Regions from separate parts of the Candidatus Thiodiazotropha sp. CDECU1 genome, predicted to be linked through region 1. Evidence: predicted binding sites of a transcription regulator. Region 1 holds the regulator's gene; each other region holds the start of a gene.
The links. Region 1 encodes sigma-54, which starts transcription at its own class of promoters, with help from an activator protein. Its sites were predicted from a motif close to TGGCANGNTNCNTGCTT; they were not measured.
Positions count from the first base shown of each region.

Region 1 (5,414 bases):
CCGTGTTTGAAGCCGAAGGATTCGAAAAGAATCGAGACCTTACCCTCCTCACCTCCGATACGGTGTCGCACCAGGTCACGCAACTCGTGAAGATTGGTATGGGTGGTATCGATTCTCAGATCAGCCGCCTCGATCACCGGCGCCAGTAATTCACGTTCATAGCGAATGGCCTCTGCCAGAGAACGCTGCTCATTCGTCAACGGATGTTTACGCCGGGTTTCACTGAAGCGCTTGATCAATGTTTCCGCTTTGGTATCAAGAAAAAGCATCTTACAGTCGAGTCCACTGTTACGAATATCCTCCACCATATCCGGTAGCGTGGATAACTGACTGGATTGGCTGCGGGCATCTATGCCCACCGCGGTCTTGCGGAAGATCGCCTCCGGTTCATTTATCAGATGATCGGCCACAGAGACCAACAGGGAAATCGGCAGATTATCGATACAGTAATAGCCCATATCTTCCAGCGTATGCAGGGCTATTGTCTTGCCCGATCCCGACATTCCGCTGACGATTTGCAATTTGAACCAATCAGACATGTCGGCTGCTTTATTCATCCTGATCGATATAGATCTGTTGTCGTTCAATGAAATCCTGAGTGGCATTATAGCCATCGAGCATCAGCATATGCTGGCGCACAGCGGTTTCAACCAGGATAGCCAGGTTACGACCGGCGGCAACCGGCAGGCTTGTCATCGGGATTTCAACCCCGAGCAAGGTTCTTGTTGAATGACAGCCTTCGAGACGATCCATATCATGTAGTTTCTTGTCATCGAAATGCAGCAGATCAATGATCAAGTGCAACTCTTTATTGGGTTTGATGGCGCTGTTACCGAACATGGCGCGGATATTGATCATGCCCAGTCCACGCACTTCCAGAAAATCCTGTAAAACCTTCGGACAACGACCGATGAGTGTTTTACTGGCTGATTTATAGAGCTCCGTTGCGTCATCCGCAATTAGACAATGTCCGCGGGAAATGAGCGCCAGTGCGAGTTCGCTTTTACCGATCGCCGGATCACCGCTGAACAGCACTCCCCTGCCCAGGACCTCCATATAGACCCCATGTACCAGCAGCTTTTCACCCACCGGCTGGCTGAAGCGTTCCACCAGGCGTTTTATCACCTGATTATCGGATTGCGGGGTATAGAAAAGTGCGACATTCCTATCCATGGCCTGTCCCTCACACTCTTGAAGTGGTTTTAAACCATCGGTAAATATAAGCGCGGCCGGTGAGGCCTTGAATAGAACCTGTAGGTATTCATGATAGGCATCCTTTTCCTCACTCAGCAGATGTTTCCTTTCCGGTGGCCCGATGACCTGGATCTGATTGGGCCTGATCAAGTTGAGGGGGCCAGCGGGCTGCCTTCCATGCTGCAGCTCGATATCCACCACAATCTCCGCGTCTCCCCCCTCACCATTCCAGGTCAGCGAAAGTTCGCTGGCCAACTCATCATAGAGATCCCGAATGGTATAGATTGGCTTCATTAAGCAGAGATTATAGCTTCCCGTTGCTGGATCAGTTCATAAAGATCATGTGCGCTTGCCGCCTGCCTCAGGGCAGTGCAGAACTCCTCATCATCGAACATCTGCGCCAACTTGGCCAAAAGCTGCAGATGTTCGTCGGTTGCCTCCTCCGGAACCAACATTGCAAAGGCAAGATCAACCGGCTGATTATCGATTGCGTCGAAATCGATTCCCTCGGGGAGCTGGATAAACGCTGCAAGCGCTCCAGTGATTTGCGGCATGCGGGCGTGGGGCAGGGCGATACCCTTGCCCAGACCGGTGCTACCCAGCCTTTCACGCTCGAGGAGCGCATCAAATACCAGATCTTGATTGAGATCGGGAACAGCCTCGGCCAAGCGCTGACCGAGCTGTTCCAATACGCGCTTCTTGCTGGCAGCCTCCACTTTGCAACCGATCCGTTCTTCCACAAGATAGCCGTTTGGAAACATGGAGACCTCGCCAGTTCAATCAGCCCGTATTACTCAGACGCATACTTAACGCCGCTACCGGCGCGATGACTTTTCATTTTCTCCTTGTGTTTCAACACCTGCCTATCGAGTCTATCCGTGAGCAGATCGATGGCTGCATACATATCTTCCTGTACAGAGTCCGCATAAACACTCGCACCGTTCACTTGCATTGTAGCTTCTGCCTTCTGCCTCATTTTCTCCACGCTCAAGATAACGTGGACATTGATCACATTATCAAAATGGCGCTCAAGACGTTCAAACTTATTGTCTACATAGCTTTTCAAGGCATCGGTTACATCCACATGATGACCGGTCACGCTAATTTGCATAATTTTCTCCTATCTTAGATGAGGTTACCCATCACCCTGCCTGATGTCACTAATTGAGGACCAATCGTACTTTCAGTATATGCTGTGCAGCAATCCGCATAAGCCTCGTGCCTGGCTGCATCCGCAAAGGGATCGCTGTTAACAACCTGCGATTCGTCGCTCAAATAACTCCTATATCAGACGCTTACGTTCGTTCGATGGAGGAATACCCATCGACTCTCGGTACTTTGCCACTGTCCGACGGGCGACTTCGATACCCTGATCAGACAAAAGAGCGGCAATCTTGTTGTCACTGAGAGGCTTGTTGGGAATCTCAGCGGCTATCATTTTCTTTATCAGCGCGCGAATCGCTGTAGACGAGCACTCACCTCCCGCACTGGTGCTGACATGGCTGGAAAAGAAATACTTGAACTCCAGTGTCCCCCTGGGTGTATGCATGTATTTCTGGGTTGTCACACGGGATATGGTCGATTCGTGCATTTCCAACGCCTCAGCGATATCCCTCAAAACCAGAGGCTTCATCGCCTCTTCTCCATGTTCGAAAAACCCCCTTTGATACTCTACGATTTTACTCGCTACGCGTAAAATAGTCTCGTTTCTACTCATCAAACTCTTAATGAACCAACGAGCTTCCTGTAAATGGTTCTTCAGAAAGGTGTTGTCTTCGCTCTGATCCGCGCGCCTGATCAAATTGGCATAACCTGTGTTCACCCGCAATTTTGGCGTCACCTCGCCATTCAGCTCGACTATCCAGCGACCGTTTTGCTTGCTCACGAACACATCGGGTATGACATAATCCGGCTCGCTGCTGGCAATCAGTGAACCCGGGTGGGGATTAAGTGTACGAATCAGCTGCATCACCGCCACAAGCTCATCCTGATTGATCTTCATCCTGCGTATGATCTGATTTTGATCCTGCGCGGTCAAAAGATTGAAATAGTCCCTGCAAAGCTTGATTGCCAACTGCCGATAGGCGGTCGATTCGGGTAGTTGATTCAACTGGATGAGGAGACAGTCCTGAGGGCCCTGGGCCCCCACGCCAGGCGGGTCGAACGCCTGGATCCGGTGCAACACCGCATTGATATCCTCAATGGTGGCCTCTTCATCGTTGAGCGACTCCAGCACCTCCTCCGGATCACCGGTGTAATAGCCATCCTCATTGATGCCGTCGATGATGTTTGTGGCGATTGCGATATCCTGGGGTGAGAAAGGCGTCAGGTTCATCTGCCATACCAGATGGTCATGCAGGGTTGTGGCACTACTATTGTGCATCAAATAGTCGTGATCGTTCGTCTCGCCACCACCGCTTGAAGTGGGCTGATAACTGTCGTAGACATCGCTCCATTCGCTATCGACCGGCAGTTCCTCCGTCGCTTGGGGCGCATCAGTCTTAATTTCACGTTCGTTGTTGATGTCGTTGCTGTTCGCATCAACCGCCGCAGATTGCTCCGACACCCCGCTGTCAGCGGCCTCCCCCTCCTTGGTGGTGTTCTGTTGACCAAACTCCTCTTCCACTTCGAGCATGGGGTTGGTCTCCATCACCTCCTGAACCTCCTGACTCAGGTCGAGCGCGGAGAGTTGCAGCAGGCGTATTGCCTGCTGCAATTGAGGTGTCATGGTTAGATGTTGACCGAGCCGGAGCTGTAGGGCCTGCTTCATCGCAGATGTTATCTTTGGACCTGGTATGTTATTTGTATGTCTTTAATTTCATTCTAGCTAAAAAACGCCGCAGAGGAAAAATATATTTCTTGGCTGAATCCCACTGCATTACCTTGCCCAATGCCCGAACCATTCAAGGATTAATCCTGTAATTCATTTAAAATCAACAGGATAACCAAGCCCCCTCAGTCTGCTACATGGAAAAATCCTCACCGAGATAGACACTTCGAACCTCCTCGTTCTGAAGTATCTCTCCCGTGGAGCCCTCAGCCAACACGCGACCGCTGTTGATGATATAGGCCCGATCACAGATATCCAGGGTCTCTCTGACATTATGATCCGTAATCAGGACGCCTATTTGCAGGGCCTTCAGGTGCTGAATGATCTTCTTGATATCGATGACCGCAATGGGATCGACACCGGCAAAGGGTTCATCCAATAATATAAAGCGCGGCCGAATGGAGAGGGCCCTGGCAATCTCCAGACGCCTGCGCTCACCCCCGGAGAGGCTCATTGCCAGGCTTTCCCTCAAGTGCCCGATACCTAACTCCAGTAACAGCTCGTCACACAGCTCACGGCGTCTGGCGGCATCCAGCTGCTCCTGGGTCTCCAGGATCGCAAGAATATTCTGCTCCACACTCAGGCGGCGAAAAACCGATGGCTCCTGAGCCAGATAGCCGATACCGCTGCGTGCCCGTTTATGCATCACCTGATCGGTCAATACCTCTCCATCCAGGAGTATCTCCCCACTATCCGCCTGGATCAGGCCAACGATCATATAGAAACTGGTGGTCTTTCCCGCGCCATTCGGCCCCAACAACCCAACCACCTCACCACTGTTCACGCTGAGTGAGACACCATCCACCACATTACGCTTTCCATACTGCTTCTGCAGCGCCTTGGCCTGTAGCTGGCTCATGGTTTTGACTGCTGTTCAGGTTCAATGACGACCTGTACTCGCTGCTTGCCTTGTGCGCTGGTACCCGCCCTTACCAGTGCCTTGCCGCGATTGTAGATTATCCGGTCGCTTCGAAAATGGTTGTTTCCCTGCTCAAGCAGCGCATCATCGATCAACAGTAACTCATCGTGCTCCAGGCTGATCTCCACCCGTCGGGCTTCGCCGCGCGCCTCTTCTCCCCCCTGCTCTATCAATTGGCGAAAGCGAACAGGATTCCCTTCACCGATAACCTTCTCGGTTTTACCCTGGCGGCGATGCACCCAGAGTCGCTCGGCCCAAATTTTCAGACTGCCCTGGGTAACTTCGACACTACCCTCATAGAGCACCACCCCAGACGCTTCATCGATGGAAAGGCTGTCCGCCTCCAGTTGCATGGGTTGATCCTTGTCACTCTCCAGCGCAAGCCCCGGTTGCGCTATGCATAGCAGCAAAATCAGATAGACCATGCCGGCTTTTGCTCTATTGAATCTCATAATAGCCTCGCACCTCATG
Region 1 covers NZ_OY734020.1:4,118,488-4,123,901, forward strand. The annotation lists gene rapZ (RNase adapter RapZ) at 1-539, opposite strand, end outside; gene hprK (HPr(Ser) kinase/phosphatase) at 550-1,488, opposite strand; gene ptsN (PTS IIA-like nitrogen regulatory protein PtsN) at 1,488-1,955, opposite strand; gene hpf (ribosome hibernation-promoting factor, HPF/YfiA family) at 1,985-2,305, opposite strand; gene R2K28_RS18845 (RNA polymerase factor sigma-54) at 2,477-3,964, opposite strand; gene lptB (LPS export ABC transporter ATP-binding protein) at 4,158-4,883, opposite strand; gene lptA (lipopolysaccharide transport periplasmic protein LptA) at 4,880-5,395, opposite strand; gene lptC (LPS export ABC transporter periplasmic protein LptC) at 5,382-5,414, opposite strand, start outside.

Region 2 (5,414 bases), 2.0 Mb from region 1:
CCGACGCATCGTTACTACCATCGGCACCCGACAGGGAGGAACCGTAGCGCTGGTTGCAGAGATCTACAATGGACTGTGCCTTGGCCAATGACTTGTGGCTGACGATTACCGCCTCGGCCCCTGCATTGTCGGCCAGCATCGCCGCGGTTGAACCGACTGGCCCGGTACCGCCGAACACTACGACCTTTTTCTCCCCCAATCCTCCTTGGTTAGCCTTTTTCAGCTCCCGCTCAACACAGGCGACCATCCCCGCTGCAGTGGTGAACGCGCCGCTAGGATCGGCGAACAGTGAGACCTCGAATGGCGGCACCATGGATTTCTTTGCCGCCTGCATCATCTCCATTGCCAGATGAGTATCCCGTCCGCCGACGAATATGCCGGTGCGTTTGACCCCCTTTGGACCACGGGAGAAGATCGCGTCCTGGACCAGGTCGCGCACCTCATCCAGGGTGACATCGTTATAGGGTGTGCAGGCGGTCCAGCCTGCATCGTAAGCCATGTTTACATCAAAGGGACTGGGATTCTTGGTTGCAGTCAACATGTGTAATAAAAAGGGTTTTTCCATCAACTAAACTCGCTTTTCTTGTCTTAATATTGTTGGTTGTTGTAACAAACTCACCGCTGCGCCCTGGTTACGAGCTGACACCAGCTGAGAATGGAATGAGGAGAATTTGCCGAAATGTTTTTTTAGGGCACGTTCAAGCTGCTGCGCCTGGTCAACGTCTTCCAGCAGTATAAAACCGGTTGGTCCCCAGGAGCTCTGACCAACACCGAGATGCCCCTTCTTGGTTGCCCACTCCAGGGCGGCAGAGATCACCGGGCTTGTATAGCGCCCACCCTGGGCCGGTGCGAAATGATCTCCCACTACCTGTTGAATCTCGCCGATGGCCGCCGTGACTGGCGATAACCGGCCTTCAAGAACCCCTGGCAATACCCGCATCAGAACCAACCGGCAGAGATGGGCAGCGGCCTGTTCCGGGAACTCGGGTAACTCGGAAAATGCGGCCACCTCATCTTTGCCGTGCAAACCCTGTCCGCGTCTATCTAGCAACAGCAGCATGCGCCACTTCTCGGGAAAGGGTAGCCTGACTGCAACCGGCGGCACCTCCTCCTCTCCACTGCGACCACAGTCGAGAATGAAACCGCCCTCATCAAAGGCACCGATGCCAATACCGGAACGATTGCCTCGATTCAGCGTTCTCGCAATGGCGGCACTGTTCTTGTCGCCTCCATAGAGGCGTTCAATAGCTGTACCCACCGCCAATGCCATTTGCGTACCCGAGCCCAATCCCACATGATCGGGTATCGCTTGTTGCAGACTGATATCGACGCCACCCTGTATGCCTTGCGCCGTTATGTACGACCTGGCATATTTCAGCGCCCGCTCTGCGCCAGGGCCTGTTGCTGTAATGGCGTCGCATCTCTCAGCACGCAGTCGGGTCGCAAGCGTGTCTATGGTCAGTCCTATGCTACCGAAGCGCCTGCCTAAGCCTCCATGAAGGTCGAGGAAGCCCAGATGCAGCCGTGCAGGCGCATTGACCTCTACGCTGAATCCAGCACTACTTGACTTCGATGAGTGTGTCATCTGGTTGTCTATGTGTTTTCGCATTATCATTCTACTGCAATTTACATGCCTGCCATCCCTGTCATGGCCGCTACAGACCTGTTTCACTGTCGTGTAAAGATCGAAGGTTAGCGCTTTAGGCTTTGATCAGTAGACAATCAAGCCTTGAAAACAGACAACTTTGTCACTGACAAGGAATATCCTGACGGCGTAGCCGCCTCATTTGTACCTGCCCCGCTCCCTTTAGCCGGTTCAAGCATCAACTATATATGCGCCTGACTTGAACCACTGTGTCACCTGCCCTGCCCCAGCAGTTAACAGTTGATACAGGACATCGATTGGAGCCAAAGAGTCTAATTCGTGCATGATGCTTTGGGCATCTATTAGCAACTTCTCACATGGGATTCAATGGATAACCGGAAGCAGCGCTGACTGAGCAGTTAATAATAGTCAGCCGGTTGCACTATCCCTATGCGACAGGTAACTGTCGTGATTTCAGCTACCCGAGATTTAGACTCTAAAATTGTGCCTTTCTATTAAACTGCCTTAGCGCTGGCATAGCCAGCACAAAGATGTGATTATCCTTACAGGTCACTTTCAAGGACAGATCCTCATCTGACTTTATTTTAGAGTGGCACGCTTTCTGCACTAACTCGTGAATCAATACATTCAAGCAGTACTCATTGCAGGGCCATCAACATAGCATGTGGAACAAAGAAATCGAACAGACAACGAGCGAGGTAACCTGTCCCGGTTGTGGATTAAGTTGCGATGATCTGAAAATCGAGCTGAGTAATGGACAGCTAAAGTCACTGCAAAACGGCTGTGAACTGGCGCGTAACTTTTACAACAGCGCCTTTAAATATACCGACTCGAATCCTATGATCGAGGGCAAGCCGGCCTCTTTGGATAAGGCGTTGGGATATGCCGTGGAGTTGCTACGGCATGCTCGCTCGCCACTCTTTGCGGGATTGGCCACCGACGTCAACGGCATGCGCAGCATGCTTGGACTGGCGGACCGCTGTGGCGCCACCCTGGACCACCTCAACGGCGATGCCATGTTTCGAAATGTGCGTATAGTTCAGGACAGTGGTTGGTTCACCACCACCTTCACCGAGGTGCGCAACCGGGCGGATTTGATTCTGTTGGTGGGAAGTCAATGCATCGATCGCTTTCCACGACTTGTCGAACGGGTGCTGCATCCTGATGAGAGCCTCTTTACTGAAACCGATCAGCGAAGAGTTGTGTTGCTCGGTCCCTGGAAGCAAGAGAGTCTGCCAGATGAGTTGGCGCAGTTGAATCCGACGCTTATAACAACAGAGATCGAGTCATTGTCGGACGTTATCGGACTGTTGCGAGGTCTTATCGCCGGCAGAGCGGTAAATCCGGATCGGCTTGGCCATGATCTGTCCGATGCATTGAGACAGCTTGGCAAGGATTTGCAGCAGGCAAACTACAGTGCCATCTGCTGGAGTGCGGCAGAGCTCGATATCCCCCATGCAGAACTGACCGTTCAGGGATTGGTGGATTTGGTAAAAGAACTCAATCTCAAGACACGTAGTGCCGCCCTGCCTCTGGCAGGCACCCAGGCGGATATCACTAGCAATCAGGTCTGCACCTGGCAGCTCGGATATCCCCTGCGTACCCGACTGCAGCGCGGTTACCCGGAGCACGATCCCCTGCTCAACCGCTGGCAGGGTCTGTTAGAGCGGGGCGAGAGCGACCTGTTGCTGTGGGTCTCCTCCCTGTCCCCCGAGGCTGTTCCACCGCCATCCGAGACAGCGACCGTGGTGCTTGGTCATGCAGGCATGGTATTCGAAAAACAACCCGCGATCTTCATCCCAGTAGGTGTGCCGGGTATCGACCACCAGGGACATTGGTATCGCAGTGACGGGGTCTGTTCACTGCCCCTGGGAAAGCTGAGAGAGATCGGTCTGCCCCCGGTCAACCTAATCGCTGACCGGCTCAAGGAACGGTTGCTACCCTCCGCCAGCGAGACTGAGGGGGCTGCCTGATGCTGATCAAACTTGAAGGAGGCAAGGTCTACGATCCCGCCAATGGCATTAATGGGGAGATCCGGGATATCTACATCGAAGATGGTGAGATCGTTGCTGCCCCGGACACTAGTGAAACCGTGCATCGAACCTACTCCCTGGATGGCAAGATCGTCATGGCCGGCGCCATCGACCTGCATACCCACATCGGTGGCGGCAAGGTCAATATCGCACGTACCATGCTGCCAGAGGATCAACGGGGCAGCGCCAGATTAAAGACCGACCTGACCCGCTCCGGCGGTGGTCATGCCATTCCATCCACGCTGGCGGCGGGTTACCGCTACGCGGAGATGGGTTATACCAGCTGTTTCGAACCCGCGGTACTCCCGGCCAATGCCCGTCAGGCCCACATGGAGATGGCCGATACACCAATGCTCGACACCGGCGGTTATGCCATGCTCGGCAATGATGATCTGTTGTTGCATCTGATGGCGGAAGGGGCCGAACAAGAGACCATCAATGACTATGTGGCCTGGACCCTGCATGCCGCTCAGTGCATCGGTATTAAGGTGGTCAATCCCGGTGGAATCAATGCCTTCAAGTTCAACCAGCGGGCCCTGGATGTGGACGACGCCCATCCCCACTACCGGATCACTCCGCGCGATATCGTGCGCACCCTGACTCGTGCCCTGAATGAACTTGGAGTACCCCATCCCCTGCACGTGCATGCCAGCAATCTGGGTGTACCCGGTAACTATCTCTCCACCCTCGCCACCATGCAGGCTGCCGAGGGCCTGCCGATCCACCTGACCCATATCCAGTTCCACAGCTATGGCGCAGAGGGAGACAAGAAGTTCTCCTCATCCGCGGCGGAGATCGCCGAGGCCGTCAACAATCAGTCCAATATATCCATCGATGTTGGCCAGATCATGTTCGGGCAGACGGTAACCGTTTCCGGCGACACCATGGCCCAACATGCAAACCATAGCCACGCTCATCCAAACAAATGGACCTGCATGGACATCGAATGCGACGCCGGTTGCGGTGTGGTGCCCTTTCGTTATCGTGACAAGAACTTCGTCAATGCCCTGCAGTGGGCGATCGGCCTTGAACTTTTTCTGATGGTGGATGATCCCTGGCGGATCTTTCTCACCACCGACCACCCCAACGGCGCCCCCTTCACCAGTTACCCGCATCTGATCCGGTTATTGATGGATCGCAGCTTCCGCAACGACCTGCTGGCGCAGATCAATCCCGAAGCCGCGGCCGCCAGCCACCTGGGCAGCCTGGAGCGGGAGTATTCCCTCTACGAGATCGCCATCATGACCCGGGCCGCACCGGCCAGGATCCTGGGCTTGAGTGATCGCGGCCACCTGGCGCCAGGCACCCTGGCGGATATCACCGTGTATCATCCCCATGATGATCAGGAGCAGATGTTCGAGCGACCGATGCTGGTTTTCAAACAGGGTCAGGTCGTGGTCGAGGAGGGGCGGATCACCCAACCCGTCAAAGGTACCACCCAGGTGGTAAGGCCCGAGTTCGACCGGGGCATCGAAAAGCTGATTGGACGCAGGTTTGAACGCTACCACAGCATTCGTCTGTCGAACTTCGTCATATCCGACGATGAGATGGCCGAGGGGATCGGCAGCCAGATCAATATCCACCCCTGTACGGGGGGACGCCCATGATCATCAATGGCACAGAGATCGAGGAGACCTTTGCCGAGGCCTTCGGCATGAGCGCCACCCGGGTCATCATCACGGCCATCAATCTCCACTGGGCGCGCATCGCGGGTGAAACCATGACTGGATTTGCCACTTCTGTAATCGGTTGTGGCGTGGAGGCGGGTATCGAAG
Region 2 covers NZ_OY734020.1:2,114,350-2,119,763, reverse strand. The annotation lists gene R2K28_RS09595 (NAD(P)-dependent methylenetetrahydromethanopterin dehydrogenase) at 1-499, opposite strand, end outside; gene R2K28_RS09590 (beta-ribofuranosylaminobenzene 5'-phosphate synthase family protein) at 569-1,609, opposite strand; gene R2K28_RS09585 (formylmethanofuran dehydrogenase subunit B) at 2,269-3,579, shown strand; gene R2K28_RS09580 (formylmethanofuran dehydrogenase subunit A) at 3,579-5,246, shown strand; gene fhcD (formylmethanofuran--tetrahydromethanopterin N-formyltransferase) at 5,243-5,414, shown strand, end outside.
Region 2: a site for sigma-54 is predicted at 2,197-2,213, ahead of R2K28_RS09585 (formylmethanofuran dehydrogenase subunit B). Genes of this name have one in related genera too.

Region 3 (5,414 bases), 1.5 Mb from region 1:
GGGTGCGTGAAAGTGTAGGTGAGCTATTCGCTACTCAACCCCTGGTGGAGATCGATCCCGACCGGGTGGTCGCTGTTGGTGCCGCGATTCAGGCCGATATTCTGGCCGGCAACAAGCCGGATGATGAGATGCTGCTGCTGGATGTCATCCCGCTCTCTCTCGGTATAGAGACCATGGGTGGTTTGACTGAGAAGTTGATCGGCCGAAATACCACCATACCGGTGGCAAGGGCCCAGGAGTTCACCACCTTCAAGGATGGCCAGACCGCGATGGCGATCCATGTTGTGCAGGGGGAGCGGGAGTTGGTCACCGATTGCCGTTCACTGGCTCGCTTTGAATTGCGCGGTATACCGCCAATGGTGGCTGGCGCGGCACGGATTCGTGTTACATTTGCTGTCGATGCGGATGGCCTGTTGAACGTCAGCGCAGTGGAACAGAGCAGTGCAGTGCAGGCCAGTATAGAGGTCAAGCCATCATACGGATTGACCGACAGTGAGATCGAAACCATGCTGCGTGACTCGATCGAACATGCTGGTGAAGATAAGCAGCTGCGAAGTCTTCGTGAGCAGCAGGTTGAGGCGGATAGGACGATTGAGGCATTGGAGGCGGCCTTGGCCGAGGATGGCGACCGGCTACTCAACTCTGATGAACGCCAACAGGTGGAACAGGCACTTGGGGCATTGAAATCGGTGGCACGAGCGGATCAACAAAAGGTTATCAAAGAGGCCATGGAGCAGCTCGAAAGTGCCTGTGGATTTTATGTAGAACGACGCATGAATCAGAGTATTCAACAGGCCATGTCAGGGCACAAGGTCGATGAATTCGAATAGGTGGTAGTATGACGCGTATTATATTTTTACCCCATGAAGAGATCTGCCCGGAAGGCATGGTCATAGACGCGGAACCGGGTACCACCATTTGCGATGCAGCACTGCAGAACGGCATCGAGATAGAGCATGCCTGTGAGAAGTCCTGCGCCTGTACCACTTGCCATGTGATCATTCGCGAGGGATTCGATTCCCTGGATGAGGCGGAAGAGACGGAGGAAGATATGCTGGATAAGGCCTGGGGACTCGAACCGGAATCCCGTCTCAGTTGTCAGGCGGTGGTCGGTGATGAAGATATGGTGATCGAGATACCCAAATACACCATCAATATGGTGGCGGAAAATCATTGAGCAGAGGAGGGAGTCATGGGTTTGAAGTGGACCGATAGTCTGGATATCGCCATAGAGCTGGATGAGAAGCACCCTGATATTGATCCGAGCTATCTGAATTTCGTCGATCTACGCGACTGGGTTATCGCCCTGGATGATTTTGATGACGATCCTCACCATTCGGGTGAAAAGATACTTGAAGCCATTCAGGCAGCATGGATCGAAGAGCGTGAATGAGTGCGAATCCCTTCGGCAGCGCGCTTATGTGGGACCTGCAGTCAACGCCCGTCTGATTCAAGCTTAGAGCGCTGTTCCTGTCGTTTGAGTTTGAAGAGTCTTAAACCCTGTTACGCTTGATGAGCCCCATTCCGGTGACCCCTATCATTAAGAGCAGCAGGGTTCCAGGTTCCGGGACGTTGAAGTTTTCCCGGTTGATGAGATTCAATGTACCCTGTGGTGCAAATTCGTTGTAAGCCAGCGTTACAGATGTCTCAATCCAACTGCCATCTAAAAGATACCCCGTCAGAAGGTCGTTGTTGAGTTCCAGATCCCAGCCGTAGACATCAACAACTGCATTATTAAATATGCCAAAGCCGTTGCCGCTGTTGTTGTATCCAAACAGCCCGCCGGTTATATCGAAATGACCAAAACCGGTGAGATGCAATAACCATCCATCATCAATCAGTCCGGCGCCTGCATCGAAGTAACCCCCTGATATGGTCGAATTGGTATTGCCGCTGTCATGGCTATAGCGAGTGGTTATTGCATTACCACCATACATGCCCCCGTCACCACCAAGAAGGCCGCCGCCTGATATATCGAGATTTAGCCCCTGTTGAGAAGTGACAGCGTCCCCTCCTGTTACGCCGCTTCCTCCAATGATTGTGCCGCCTGATATAGTGCCGGAAATAGTGCCGAAAGTTGTAACGCCATGACCACCAAGATTGATGCCGTTCCCTCCTTGGATGGTACCACCGGATATATCCAAACCAACGACTTCGATCCAACCGTCGATCCCGTTGCCACCAGATTGTCCACCCTCTCCACCAATAACCTCGCCGCCCTGTATAGAGGCGATTTGTGCGCCGGATGATGTGTTATCTATGCCATTGCCACCATTCGTAGCGTTGTCTGCGCCGATGAGTCGGGCATTGTCAGCAACCTCTACCCGTCTCGCACCGGAAACGGCACCTTGGCCATGACCGCTTGCCCTTTCACCCTGGCCAAGGATCTGTGTATTGTCATTGGCTATGACAGCATCTTCCTCGTTACTCCATGCCTGATAGTCGATACCTCCAATTACAGAGGCATTCCCGGTTAGCGTGATTGTCGATGCGCCCCCGGAACTGCTGTAGATTGCAGTTTGGGTTGCTGGGGTGATAATGGCACCCCCTTGGGTGATATGAAGATCGGAACCATTCTCTAAACGTACGTCTTCAAAAATTGAACTGTTGATTAGGTGGGTATTGCTATCGCTAAAAATAACTGTTGCGTGGGTTTGGGCTGATAGTGATCCAAGAAATGCAATAGCAAGCCATTTGAGTTTCATCCGAACTGCTCCTTAAATACGTTCAGACTGGAGTCTGATCCGTTCAATACCATTGTAATGTTTTTGTGGAAAAATCATTTAATTCATACAATATTTATGCCACAGCTCAGTAACAATTTAATATCAGTGGTTTAGAATAATTGATGAAATCAGTTGGTTTTTTTTGTGTAAGATTATCCGACAGTTTCTCACCTGATCTCTCGTTTTACAGACCGCGGCCGGTAACTAGTCACTGGTGAAGGCTAGGTTGTATACGGAAGGACAAGGGTAAAACAAACACCATTAGATTCATTTCTAATCCGCACCTCTCCAAGATGGAATTCGGCTATCAGACGAACCAAATAGAGTCCAATACCGAGGTGTATTTGGTTGTCGTCGTCTTTCCTTCTCGATTTCATGCTGTGAAATAGCATTGGAATATCATTTTCAGGTATCTGTGGGCCTTGATTCCTGACCCCGATCTTGAGCAGCTTGCTGTGCTTCGCATCCATTGAAATTGTTATCGGGGTGTTCGGTTGGTGAAAGTCGACAGCATTACTGATCAGTTTGTCCAGGGCTTGGTTGATGAGGTCGGGAGAGATATGGATCCAAACCGATTTGGCCTCCAGGCGACATTCGAAATCGACATGCGGATAGGTAATGGCGTAACCGTCACACAAGGACTTGCAAAATGCAGCGGCATCGACATTTTCTTTCTCACTGTTCTGTAGTGATTGTTCAAGCCGAGTGGCCTCGCGAATGCGCGTGAGAATTAAATTGAGTCTTCTTGTGCCATCGAGTGCTCTTCTGATATAGGTTGATTGCTGCTTGGAATCGCTATCTACCAGGATGTTCTCCAATGAGGTCTGTACCATTGTCAATGGTGTACGGAATTCATGCGTGAGTCTCGAGGCCATGGACTCAAGATAACCGGTATATTCGATAGAACGTTTCAGTACCGCACCGAAGCTCCGATCAAGTTCTCCCAATTCGTCTTTATCCTTCCCCGCCTGCACCTCTTCGATGATTCTGCCGTCAGGGCTGACCACCCGGTTATATTTAATACTGAGCTGAGTGATGCGACGGGTCAGTGACGAGGCGAACAGGAGTAGTGTGCCTCCTGTAATGATGAACAGCATCAGACTTATGAGGAAAAGTCGTTCAAGGGCACTTTGTTGTAACAGTAGTATCTCTTGTGTACTCTGCTCAACAACCACTGAACCTACTATGTTATCTTCAATCTTAATCGGCTGAGCTGCTGATATAATCATTCTCTTGGAATCGGTTATTCTATATCGATAGATCGCTCCTTTGCCCGAGAGTGATCGACGAACTTCAGGCCCGTCCAATTGTCCCATGTCATTCCTGGCGTCTCTCCCTGCCTCCTCTGGTGAAGGTGTTAATAGTGATATGAAACGACTTAGCAGGGTGTGGTTCGGTTTAACGAAGGGTTGGATCGACCCGTGCCGCCCTATAACCTGACGCTGCCTGTTTAGAATCGTATATCGATGTCTTTGCTCATCGAGACCATATAAAAGTCTGTCAACCTGCATATTGGGCATGACGAGTCGAGATAGAGTGCGATTACTGTTCCAGCCTGAAGTTGAGGCAATTCCTACCGGTTTCGCTTGCAACATGTCGATATCGACTGCTGCCAGGGAGAGTTGTCCGGCAGTCAGTGAGCGGGGTATTTGCAGTTCTACCCGGTAACCATGCGCAGTCTCTTGCCACTCCCCCTGAATAGCTGTCTGTTGACGATTGCTTTCATGCTCGACCACATTTATCCAACCTGGTGCAGGGGTGCCGAGTCGATATTTTCTGCTTTTACCGGATGGGCCAGGGAGAGCCAATATTAAATGATCTCCATCACTCAAGATGCGTTCAGATTGTGGATAGACCAGGATCTGATCCTCGACCTCGATCAATAGATAGATAGAGTCCCCGTGAAATCCTGCAAGCCAATCGAGTGTGATTGCATCGGGATCTGTTGCATTGGCCTTGAATTGGCGGGATTGAGGTTTCAGTTTGAGCCACTCTTCAGCATAGCCATCGATATCTGGGGGGCTGGTAAGTGGGTGGACATACAGGGTTGGGTTTTGAGTTGTCTCATCAGCAGTCGGAACATCCAATGAGCTGATGTTCGTGGCAAGCATATTGGCTACTATATCAGCCCTATTAAGCAGTAGGGTCTCCTGCGCCTGACGCAGCGATGCCTCCATCTCTGATAGATATTGATAGCCTGCCCAAGGAATCAGAATCAGGCTGAATGACGCAAGTAACAGTTTAAAACGCAGTGTCTGGGTGAAATGCAGTTTCGTCTTATCAGGCATTAGGCTACTGTTTTCATGTCACGATTGGCCAGGCTATATTTCTTTTACGGTGGTTTCCAATTCGTTATTGGCAATGATCGGGTGCTGGTGTTAAAGCGTCCAGCGGTAACCAGCGCCATAGACCGATTCAATATGGCTGAATTCGCCGTCTAGTTGTAGGAATTTCTTCCGCATACGTTTGATGTGGGTAGTGATACTGGCGCTATCCACATAGATATGTGCCTCCTCCATTAGTTGGTCCCGGCTTCTAACATGACCTGGGTGACGGACCAGGGCATACAGCATCCAGAACTCGGTGACAGTGAGGTTGACCGGGCTCTGTTTCCAGTGGGTCGTGAGCCGGTCAAGGTCAAGCTGAAGATCCCCCCTAATCAGTTGCGATTCATTCGGTTGGTCCTGT
Region 3 covers NZ_OY734020.1:1,180,025-1,185,438, forward strand. The annotation lists gene hscA (Fe-S protein assembly chaperone HscA) at 1-830, shown strand, start outside; gene fdx (ISC system 2Fe-2S type ferredoxin) at 839-1,177, shown strand; gene iscX (Fe-S cluster assembly protein IscX) at 1,199-1,393, shown strand; gene R2K28_RS05455 (PEP-CTERM sorting domain-containing protein) at 1,494-2,705, opposite strand; gene R2K28_RS05460 (ATP-binding protein) at 2,948-5,014, opposite strand; gene pdsR (proteobacterial dedicated sortase system response regulator) at 5,105-5,414, opposite strand, start outside.
Region 3: a site for sigma-54 is predicted at 2,791-2,807, ahead of R2K28_RS05455 (PEP-CTERM sorting domain-containing protein). Genes of this name have one in related genera too.

Region 4 (5,414 bases), 1.6 Mb from region 1:
CATTCACTGAGTTTCATCTACCTAAGGGTGTCGGTGAGGCGGTCAAACACGCCTACCAGGGAGAGCTTCAGATTCACTATCCGGAGGAATCCGGGCAGGTGCGCGCCAGCTGGTCGCGCTAAAGGAGGCAGAGACAGCATTAGCTGGCCATTGGAGTGCAGTGATGTCAGATCAGCTTCAGATGGTTAGGGATATCGAACGGGAGGTGGCCTATACCCGGCGCATGATCGGCCGCACAGCCTTGCGCGATTCGGTCATGCATGCGATCCGTGATGTGCCCAGAGAGGCGTTTGTGCCGGAAACCGAGCGCCGCTTTGCCTATGACAACGGGCCACTGCCGATCGGTTGCGGACAGACCATCTCACAGCCCTATATCGTCGCCTTGATGACCGATCTTCTCGAGCTTGAAGCCGATGCCGTGGTGTTGGAGGTTGGCACCGGTTCCGGCTACCAGGCCGCCGTACTCTCCAGGGTGGCGAAGCGGGTATACACGGTGGAGATCATCGAAACCCTTGCCATGCGTGCCGCTGAGACACTGACGCATCTAGGTTACGACAATGTCTCCTGCCGCTGTGTCGATGGCTTCCATGGCTGGCCTGAACACGCCCCCTACGACGCCATCATGGTCACTGCCGCCGCATTGGAGATTCCACCTCCGCTGATCGATCAGCTGAAACCGGGTGGCCGACTGGTGATTCCGATTGGACACCCCTTTGACTACCAGCAGCTGATCCTGGTGGAGAAGAGCCTCTCGGGTGAGGTCAGTGAAAGGACGATCCTCGGGGTGGCATTCGTGCCGTTGACCCGCAGCGGACAGGCATAGCAGTGAGGGTTGACAGGTATGTTTCAAACTCCTTTTCATTCGGAGATTGCCCGTTTCATCTGGGACAGCAAGTATCGTTACCGTCAACAGGGCAGACCTGTCGACGATACCATTGACGATACTTGGCAGCGAGTGGTGCAAGGGGTTGCCGGTATCGAGCTGCAACAACAGGCTGCATGGCGCAGACGTTTTTTGAATATCCTGCAAGATTTCAGTTTTCTGCCCGGGGGACGAATCCTGGCGGGCACCGGTGTGGCCCATGATGTCACCCTTTTCAATTGCTTTGTGATGGGGCAGGTGGAGGATTCCCTAGAGGCTATCTTCCAGGCCCTTAAAGAGGGGGCATTGACCATGCAGCAGGGTGGTGGTGTCGGTTATGATTTTTCAAATCTGCTTCCACAGGGCTCACCGGCAAGGCGTGTCGGGGCTATCGCATCTGGGCCAGTCTCCGTTATGCGCATCTGGGATGCCATGTGTGACACGTTGATCTCCAGTGGGGCGCGACGGGGTGCGATGATGGCGAGCCTGCGCTGCGACCACCCCGATATCGAAGCTTTTATCGAGGCCAAGCGACAACCTGGAGAGTTGCGCCATTTTAATCTCTCGGTGCAGATCAGCGATCAATTTGTGGCCGCCGTGCATGGGGACGACGAGTGGCCCCTGATATTTCCGACCCAGGGACTGGCAGATAATGGCCTGGGTAGTGGTGACATCATTGAGCGTACCTGGAGCGACCCAAATTGCGCCGAGCCCTGCAGAGTTGTGCGCATTGTCAAGGCCCGTGAGCTTTGGGAGCGCCTCATGCGGGCAACCTATGAATATGCCGAGCCGGGGGTGTTGTTCATCGATACGATCAACCGGATGAACAATCTTGCCTACCGTGAGCAGATCACTACCACCAATCCCTGTGGCGAGGTTCCTCTACCGGCCTACGGCGCCTGCAATCTGGGTTGTGTGAATCTGACCCGCTTCATCAAGGCGCCGTTTCATGAATCTGCCAGCATTGATCTGGATGCAGTGGTGCATACCGTCACACAGGCGGTCCGATTCCTGGATAATGTTATCGACCTGTCAGGTTTTCCGTTGCAAACCCAACAGCAACAGGCCCAGGGTACAAGAAGGATCGGTCTGGGTATCACCGGTCTGGCAGACGCCCTGATCATGCTGGGCCTGCATTATGCAGAAGCGGTGGCCAGAGATATGGCGGCGAAGCTAATGGCAAGCATCTGCCATAGCGCATATCGGGCCTCCATTGAGTTGGCGAAAGAGAAGGGTGCCTTCCCCTATTTCCAAGCGGATGCCTATCTGCAGAGCCCATTCATTCGTACCTTACCCGATGATATACAGCAGGGTATTGCAAGGCATGGTATGCGCAACAGTCACCTGACCGCCGTAGCGCCAGCCGGTACGATCAGCCTGCTGGCGAACAATGTCAGCAGTGGCATCGAACCGGTGTTTGCATTCAATCACCGACGTAGGATCAGGCAGGTCTCGGGTCAATACCAGGAGTACGATTTGACCGACTATGCCTGGCAACTTTGGCGAGGCCTGCATCCGGGGGAGTCCATGCCCGACGCCTTTGTCGCCAGTGGTGGATTGTCACCCCGGGATCATCTGCGCATGCAGGGGGTGATCCAACCCTATGTGGACAGCGCCATCTCAAAGACCATCAACATCCCTTCGGACTATCCCTATGAAGCTTTCAAGTCACTCTATATAGAGGCCCATGACCTGGGTCTGAAGGGTTGTACGAGTTTCAGGCCTAATCCGGTCAGCGGGGAGATATTATCTAGCGCTGCCGAGGCCGCTCATCACTGTCCAGTCTTCGCCTGCGAAGCCGACTAGAATCGGTCTGTTTTTACCCTCATAGGATTTGAGCTACCCATCCACAAACCGGTAAGTAACTTTCCATCTGCCCTCTCAAGAGCAACTGGGAGCAGCCAGCCAATCCTTTCCCTGATTTTTTTGTGGGAAACTCAAGCGCCTGAAACATATAGAATTAATTACATGGCATAAGTGTTGCACTCCAGAGATTAAGCACGGCTATCAAGCCGACTTTTAAAACGGCTTTTATCGACCTGGAGGCACGGGATAATGACCGAGACTTTTTATGACGTGATGCGGCGTCAGGGAATCACACGTCGCAGTTTCCTGAAATTCTGCAGCCTAACGGCCTCTGCACTCGGGCTTGGTCCGGCGCTGGTGCCACGGATCGCGGAGGCGATGGAGAACAAACCCCGTATCCCGGTTCTCTGGCTGCATGGTCTGGAGTGTACCTGTTGTTCCGAGTCATTCATCCGCTCGGCACATCCGCTGGCGAAGGATGTCGTGTTGTCGATGATATCCCTCGATTACGACGACACCATCATGGCCGCTGCCGGTCACGAAGCGGAAGCGATCATCGAGGAGACCATCGAAAAGTATAGCGGTAACTACATCCTCGCAGTGGAGGGTAATCCGCCCCTGGATGAGGATGGTATGTACTGCATCATCGGTGGCAAACCCTTTGTCGATCAGTTGAAGATGACGGCCGAGCACTGCAAGGCGATCATCTCCTGGGGATCCTGCGCCTCATGGGGATGTGTGCAGGCGGCGCGCCCCAATCCGACCCGTGCAACGCCCGTGCATAAGGTGCCCGGCCTGGCCAACAAGCCGATTATCAAGGTACCCGGCTGCCCGCCTATCGCCGAGGTCATGACGGCTGTAGTGACCTATATCCTCACCTTTGAAAAATTTCCCGAGCTGGATCGCCAGGGCCGGCCCAAGATGTTCTACAGCCAACGCATCCATGACAAGTGTTATCGACGCCCCCACTTCGATGCGGGCCAGTTTGTGGAGGCCTGGGATGACGATTCCGCAAGGAAGGGCTACTGCCTCTACAAAATGGGTTGCAAGGGACCGACCACCTACAACGCCTGTTCGACCGTGCGCTGGAATGGCGGGCTCTCCTTCCCGATCCAGGCGGGTCATGGCTGTATCGGCTGTTCAGAGGATGGTTTCTGGGACAAGGGAAGCTTCTATCAGCACGTCACCGACACCCATCAGTTCGGGGTTGAGGCGAATGCGGACAAGGTTGGCCTGGCCACCGCCGGGATCGTCGGCGCCAGCGCCGCCGCCCATGCCGCTGTCACCGCCATCAAGAATGCACAGAAGAAAGGAGACCAGGATCAATGAGTACCAAGACCACTCCAAACGGCTATAACCTGGATGATTCCGGACAGCGTGTCGTCGTCGATCCGGTTACCCGCATCGAGGGCCATATGCGCTGCGAGGTGAATGTGGATGAGGAGAACATTATCCGCAATGCCGTCTCCACCGGTACCATGTGGCGCGGCCTCGAGGTGATTCTCAAGGGTCGCGATCCGCGGGACGCCTGGGCCTTCACCCAACGCATCTGTGGTGTCTGCACCGGTACCCACGCCTTGACGTCGGTAAGGGCGGTGGAGGATGCATTGAAGATCGAGATTCCGGAGAACGCCAACTCGATCCGCAATATCATGCAGCTGACCCTGCAGATTCACGACCACCTGGTCCATTTCTATCATCTGCACGCCCTGGATTGGGTTAATCCAGTGAATGCCCTGAAGGCGGATCCGAGAGCGACCTCGGAACTGCAGCAGAAGGTTTCACCGAAACACCCCAAGTCGTCTCCCGGCTATTTCCGCGATATTCAGAATCGCTTGAAGAAGTTCGTCGAGAGCGGTCAGCTTGGCCCATTTAAAAACGGCTACTGGACCAGTCCGGCCTATCTGCTGCCACCGGAGGCCGATCTGATGGCAGTGACCCACTATCTGGAGGCCCTCGATTTCCAGAAGGAGATCATGAAGATCCGCACCATCCTAGGGGGCAAGGATCCCCACCCCAACTGGTTGGTGGGTGGAGTGCCATGTCCGATCAACGTGGATGGTGTCGGTTCGGTGGGGGCTCTGAACATGGTCTCCCTCAACCAGATCTCCTCGATTATCGAGGCCTCGCGGGAGTTCGTGAAAAACGTCTATATCCCCGACATCCTGGCGGTGGGGCAGTTCTACAAGGGTTGGCTCTATGGCGGCGGTCTCTCCGGCACCAGTGTGCTGGCTTATGGTGACATTCCTGACCATGCCAACGACTACTCGCCGGGCAACCTGATGATGCCCAGTGGCGCCATTATCAACGGCAACCTGAAAGAGGTGCACGAGGTCGACCTGCGCAATCCTGAGGAGATCCAGGAGTTCGTGCCTCACTCCTGGTACAACTATCCGGACGGTGTCAAAGGCCTGCATCCCTGGGATGGCGTCACCGACGACAACTTCCAGCTCGGCCCCAATACCAAGGGGAGCAAGACCAACATCGAGCAGATCGACGAAAACGCCAAGTACTCCTGGATCAAGGCCCCGCGTTGGCGTGGTCATGCCATGGAGGTCGGTCCGTTGGCCCGCTACGTGGTCGGCTATGCCAAGGGCCATGAGGAGATCACTGAACAGATCAACTTCGTGCTCAAGACCCTCGACGTACCGCTTACAGCACTCTTCTCCACCCTGGGCCGCACCGCGGCGCGTGCCCTGGAGGCCGACTGGGCCGGCGACAAGATGCGTTACTTCATGGACAAGCT
Region 4 covers NZ_OY734020.1:1,275,923-1,281,336, forward strand. The annotation lists gene R2K28_RS05845 (BCAM0308 family protein) at 1-122, shown strand, start outside; gene R2K28_RS05850 (protein-L-isoaspartate(D-aspartate) O-methyltransferase) at 164-823, shown strand; gene R2K28_RS05855 (adenosylcobalamin-dependent ribonucleoside-diphosphate reductase) at 842-2,668, shown strand; gene R2K28_RS05860 (hydrogenase small subunit) at 2,918-3,997, shown strand; gene R2K28_RS05865 (nickel-dependent hydrogenase large subunit) at 3,994-5,414, shown strand, end outside.
Region 4: a site for sigma-54 is predicted at 2,832-2,848, ahead of R2K28_RS05860 (hydrogenase small subunit). Genes of this name have one in related genera too.